2 regions of the Enterococcus salsurae genome follow, and region 1 is predicted to be linked to the other one. Evidence: predicted binding sites of a transcription regulator. Region 1 holds the regulator's gene; the other holds the start of a gene.

Region 1 (3,191 bases):
TGCGCTTTTCTTGTACGAACTCATATAATTTGGCATAGCTTTTCTGAATATCCGCTTCTGTTAATGCCTCTTGGTTTTCTTGGATGAATGCTTTGACATCTGGATCTTCTAATACTTCTGACATCATGGCCGAAAATTGACTGCGGTAATTTCGCTTATCCAACATATGATTCAGGTTTTTCCCCACATCTTCCATTATTTATCACCAGCTTTCTTATGCAGATAATTTTGTAATTTCCGATCTAACTCCGCTTGACGCTCCGGCGTCAATGTCGCTTCTTCTACTGGCGATTCCGCCCAAGCCGGCAGCTTTTCTTGGCGAATGATCCGATTGCCATTGGTTTGGGGTCTCGTACGTTTCTCTTTCGCCGTCTTGACCAAGTTGCGGACATGCTTGATTGCATCTTCTGCCGTGCCAATCTTCAATTCCGACCATTGGGCAGCAATGTTGTTGATATAACTCCCGTTTAGTGCAGCATTATTTTGAACGACCAAGGCATAATGGACCAAGACATTGATGACACTATTTGGCAAAGGGGAACGTTCCACCAAGCTTTTGATCAGCCATTGTTCTGAATCCGTCATAAAACTATTTTTTTCAACCTTGATTGCTTTCAAAAATGGAATGGGTGCAGTATGTTCGCTTTCTTGGATCAAGAGAATGTCATTGTCAGAAAAACCATTTTGTTTCAAGGTATTGAAACGCCGCAATTGGGATTCTGTTTTAGGATCTTCGCTGCGGGTCGTTTTGCTAAAGGTTTGGCGAGACTTTCTGATCACTGCCTGTTCCAACCGCTTTTGATCCACTTCTCCCGTTGTCAAGGAAACATGATCTGCCATAAGATCCAATAATTCTAACACGTCATAGCCGTATAAAGCATGGTACATCAATAATTTTTGCTTGAAGGCCGGCGTGAAGTTTTCTGATCGGATATAGCGTCTTTGCGCTTCATAAAATAAGAAATCCCAATCGATCGCAGCTTCTTCTAGTGCCAAGGGCTGCTGGTCTTCTTGAAAGGCTTGCTGCACGGATTGCAGCTTGGATTCACTTGCAGCAAAACGTTTCGGATCTAAACCGTACGCTTGGGTAAAGGAAGTCGTCGTTTCTTGAAACGATGTCAAGGATGCTCTTTGCGGTTGGAATAGCGAGACCAATTGTTCGAACTTGCGTTCACCTACACGATTCAGCAAAAGATAGCTATAAAGCTCATCTTGAAAAAAATCCAAAGGATGCACAGGTTCTTGCAGAAGATAGAGGTAACTTGTCCCTTGCTGCGGGTCCGTTTTTTCGAAGGAACGCAATAACCCAATCCCCTCCAACTTTTCCTTGGCTTGCATGAACCGTTGCATGCCGACATTCATCGCATTCAGCAAATCTAAAATCACATGTTCAGCCGTGTCGGCTGCAATTGTACCTGACTGGTGATCGGCCGCTAGAGAAAGGTACAGGGCTAAGCCATCACTTTCAATGATTGGTTGATACAAGAAAATAAGGGCATCTTTGCCTTCCGTACTTAATGGCCGGCTTTTAAAGACTTGATAGCTTTGATTCGGCAGTTGATTGCCCACGTGATTTCCCCCTTCATTTATTCTTGTGGTTCTTTGGCTTTTTCGACGATATCTTGCAACTCTTTTAAGAAGACAGACATATCTTTGAACTGGCGATAGACGCTGGCAAAACGAATATAAGCAATCTCATCTAAATCGACCAATTCTTCCATCACGAATTCTCCTATCATTGTTGTGGAAACTTCGTTTTCGCCTAACGAGCGAACTCTTGATTCAACATGGTCGACGATCGTTTCCATTTGATCCATCGTTACAGGACGTTTTTCAGCAGAGCGGATCAAGCCCCGTAAGATTTTTTCACGATTAAATTCTTCCCGAGCGCCATTCTTTTTGATGACAAGCAATGGTGCTTCTTCGATTCGTTCGAACGTGGTAAAGCGGTAGCCGCAGTTCTCACATTCGCGGCGTCGGCGGATCACACGGCCGTCATCGGCTTGTCGACTGTCAACGACCCGTGAATTGTTATGGTGACATTTTGGACATTGCATGTTTTCACCCCATTTTTTTCTCAGACGCGTGTGCGTTCTTGATTAAAGCGATTAAATTATATAGATAATTATAACATGAAATGTATTGGTACAATAGCTAAAACCGCTTATTTGGTTGATTTAATAGAAAATTTAAATAATAGAATCCTTGTTTTTTTGAAACAAAATGAAAAAACGACAGAAAATTTCCTGTCGCTTTTTTCGTTATTTTTCTTTCATCTTGACCAATGAAAGGAATGCCGTGATCAAGGCTTTATCTGTCAGTTGCTGATTGCAGCGCTGACTATCGCGACAAATATAGTTGCCGCGTTTGGTATAGGTGCCATCACCACTTGATTTCGTCAGAGATAGGAACATGGATACATTGCCTTCATGCTGACAGATAGGGCAAATGCCCTTTTTGACTTCAGTGGACATATGTCCATGGACCGCCGTATATCCATCATCGCCAGCGGCAATCATAAATTTGCTTTGACTGCCAATATCATCCCATGCCAAATAGGTCGTTTCTTTTAAATCGAATTGTTCAAAATCCGGAATTTTTAATTTTTTGACTTTGCGAAACAGTTTCTCTGTTTGTTTGACTGAGGGTGCTTTGAAGGGTTCAACAAAGTTTTTTAAATCAGACAAGTGTGCCTCCGCTTTTTTGATGCTCAAGCCGCGTTGGAACATCTCATTGACGATCAACAATGCTTGGCTATCCTCGGAATCGAATTGACTGTTGACCACATCTTTGGTCATTTCTTCGATTGTTCGAACTGTTTGCGGGTCATTGACGGTTTGGTATGTGCGTACCAATTGAAATATTTGTTCTTTGATCACATTGAATTGATTCGGTTGGATCATCTGATTGGCCTCTTTTCTTTATGATTCGGTTATACGAACACTTTTCCCCTAAGACACAATGCGAAAATTTGCATTTGATGACCACCACCTAATTGAACATTTCTGAATAAATTGCACTAGGATTATAAACGTTCTACTATCTTTTGTCAAATCAACGCAAAGAAAGCACAAAAAGAAACCCGCAACGATACGCGTCGCTGCGGGTCTGATTTATAATTTGTCTTCGATACCGGTAAAATGTTTTAATTGATCAGCATCCCGGCGTTCTGTTGAAGTGATTTTATTTTG
Region 2 (3,191 bases), 570 kb from region 1:
AGGTCAACCTCAAAGAATGTTTAAAAAATGGTTTGTCAGCCAATGAACTCATGTTCAAACTACGGTCTGCCGGCATTTACGAGGTCGAAAAAGTCAAACGGGCTGTTCTCGAGCAAAATGGACAGTTGACGATCATAGAGTTTGGTGATGAGAATATCCGCTACCCTATTATTGTAGACGGCTTGCCTAATTTTGACGTGCTTGAATTGATTGATCAAGATATCGATTGGTTAGAAAAGCAAGTCCAAGCGCAAGGTTTTGAGCGGATCTCTGCAATCTATTTAGGGGAGTATTTATCCGGTTCATTGAAACTATATAGTTATGAATCTACCTGATCGCTTTTGATCGACAAAAGACACGCAGACCTCAAACTGGTCTGCGTGTCTCTTCTCATATGATTCATACGATTTAAGCTTTATTCTTCAATTATTTACGATTGTTTCCTCAGAAAAATCGCCTTTTGCCAATGCATGATCTGTGCAATAGCGGCCTGCTTGCTTTTCGGTTCGGAGTGCGGCCAATTTTTCTTGGATCATCTCTAAAATGATGGATAGATTCTCTTCATTGTCCACAAAATCCAATTGATCCCCATCAATTTGCATTTTAGGACAAACATCAAATGCTTCATACCAAGCATCATAACGTTGATTGAGTTCTTTATAATACGCATATAGTGTTGGGTCATTCGCCACTTGTTCATACGCGCGGCCTCGTTTGTTGATCCGCGCAATCATAGTATCTAAAGAAACCTTGATATGCACCATCAAATCTGGATGTTTTTCAGGAGAAGATTCTTCTAATTCTTTCAGCATGGTATTCAATAAGTTATCATACTGCTCCACTTCCAGCGGGGCGATACGTCCTAGATCGGCATTCAGATGGAACATCAAACTATCCTCATAAATTGAACGATCGATCACGTTGTCATCATTGGATAACGCTTCTCGCATCCCCAAAAAACTTTTGTTCAAGAAGAAAATCTGCAACAAAAAAGCATACCGTTCCGGATTCGAGTAAAATAACGGCAATACATCATTGTCTTCCACATTTTCATAAAAGGGTTTTGACGCCATTTTCTTTGATAAGAAATCGGTCAAACTACTTTTCCCTGCACCTATCGTACCTGCAATCAATAACACACGCATCCATCCTTTGTCCATATTCGCTTCTATCTGATGATTTGGTTCTATTCTGCTAAACCTCACATGCTATTTTACACGTTATATGAAAAAAGTAAACACTACATATAGTAAGTAAAAAGAAGATTATGAGTAATCATTCACTATATCTTGTATAAAAATGACCTACAAATGTTTTTCAAAGACAAAAGCGGTTGCTTCAGGTCCATACCTTTTTTCTCCAATTTGTTTAAATCCTAACTTTATATAAAAATGATGGTTTCTTAGTGAAAAAGCTGGCGTTTCCAGTTGCCAAATACCAGTTTTATTTCTCTCAAATGTTTCCCAAATGCGGGTACCTAGTCCTTTTCCTATAAAAACTGGATCTAAACAAAAGTAATGGATGATAGATGGATCACCATCTTCATAAACCAATATACCGCAGCGTTCTTTCCCATAGGATATTACCAACTTTTTCAATGCATGATTGCTCATAATTTTTTTGCATAATGTACCGTCATCATATCCCGGCGGCCCTAGCCTTGTTCCTTTTCCAAAAGCCATTTCACTGTCTGAATCAAAAGATTTTTTTAATACATTCGCCAAAAATAGCGCATCAGATTGTGTACAGGCGCTGAAAGTCATACACATGATTTCCCCACTCCTATATCTACGATTGACTTATAAAGTAACATCTATTTGATTATTCATCCAGCGATTGTTTGATTTTATCCAAATCATTTTGCTCGACAAAGAAAACAACCTCTCCAGTTTCCATATCCACATTTGCCTTTACCTCAACGCCCCGCGGGAAAAACTTCGTGGCATCTGTTTCGATTTTCAAGCGCATCGTCCCATCTTTGATACCGGCACCATAGGTCATTGTTCGAAAAGTTTTTTTCATTTTTTTCCTATCTCCTTTCACTAAATCATCGATCGTGCATCCGTAGATCGTACTCAACTTCATAATATTGACAATATCTGGAAATGTTTTACCCGTTTCCCAATTAGAGATAGAGGTTCTGGTCACCATCATCTTTTGGGCAATCGTTTCTTGCGGCCAATGATTGGCTTGCCGATACTCCTTCAATGTCTCTCCAAGCGTCATACGTACTTATTCCTCCTTTGTCTTCACCATAGCGCAAAGGTTTGCGCCTGTCTGTTCAATCTCGTTGATATTGCCCCATTGTCAATGGGTTTTGACAAGTCAAATCAGTTTTTCTTATACGAAAAAACCGATTTGAACCTTGCTTTCCATCGCTTAAACTGTTGCAACTGTTGACGGGTACGTTTGATTTGTCGATAGCGCTTTGGTTGTTTCAAATAAAATTGTTGATGCCGATTTTCCGCAGACCAAAATGTTGTCGCCGGAAGAATTTCTGTCACGATTGGTTGCGCATACTTGATTTTATGTTGCAGTGCATCCATCGATGCGATCGCTTCATCCATTTGATTTTTTGTCGACGCAAAAATAATCGGACGATAATGATTGCCGCGATCTTGAAACTGTCCGAAAGCATCCGTTGGATCAGTCACGCCCCAATAAATTGCCAACAATTCACGATAAGAGATGATCGCAGGATCAAAAATAATCTCCACAGCCTCCACGTGTCCCGTACTGCCAGTCAATACTTGATCATACGTCGGATGCGCCACCCTTCCGCCGGTATAACCAGATAACACGGAAATGATCCCTGGATGATTTTCAAAAGGTTCCACCATACACCAAAAACAGCCACCAGCAAAAATGGCCGTTTCCCCATCAATTAAGCGGCTATTGCGTTGCGCCTCTTGTGTTGCATGTGGCCTAGTTGCTGATTTGCGATCCGTGAGTGCTTGATAAAAATCCATCACATCAGGCGTAAGATTGTCCCGCAAGGCCAATGGTCGCAAGGTAGCCTCAAGCTGAGCCAATCCCTGTTGTACCTGATCGGCTTCCAGGGCATTTTTGGCTTGGATCAACTGCTTGCGTTCCCATTCACGTGTCCCTGTAGCCAAAATCAAATTATATAAAGCGGCCAAAACAGCTTGATTCGTTTCCACATTTGACACCTCCGCCTTTTGTCCAACACG

Evidence for each region. The regulator NrdR, encoded in region 1, represses ribonucleotide reductase genes. The targets are predictions, from matches to a motif close to ACACNATATATNGTGT.
Region 2: a site for NrdR is predicted at 1,238-1,253, ahead of ACYVRS_RS07110 (deoxynucleoside kinase). Genes of this name have one in related genera too.

What each region holds. Positions count from the first base shown of each region.
Region 1 is NZ_BAAHWY010000002.1:30,710-33,900, forward strand. It holds gene dnaI (primosomal protein DnaI) at 1-196, opposite strand, end outside; gene ACYVRS_RS04440 (replication initiation and membrane attachment family protein) at 196-1,569, opposite strand; gene nrdR (transcriptional regulator NrdR) at 1,587-2,057, opposite strand; gene ACYVRS_RS04450 (FusB/FusC family EF-G-binding protein) at 2,262-2,903, opposite strand; gene ACYVRS_RS04455 (CsbD family protein) at 3,114-3,191, opposite strand, start outside.
Region 2 is NZ_BAAHWY010000002.1:599,064-602,254, forward strand. It holds gene ACYVRS_RS07105 (DUF421 domain-containing protein) at 1-335, shown strand, start outside; gene ACYVRS_RS07110 (deoxynucleoside kinase) at 423-1,145, opposite strand; gene ACYVRS_RS07115 (GNAT family N-acetyltransferase) at 1,305-1,769, opposite strand; gene ACYVRS_RS07120 (helix-turn-helix domain-containing protein) at 1,822-2,226, opposite strand; gene msrA (peptide-methionine (S)-S-oxide reductase MsrA) at 2,331-3,161, opposite strand.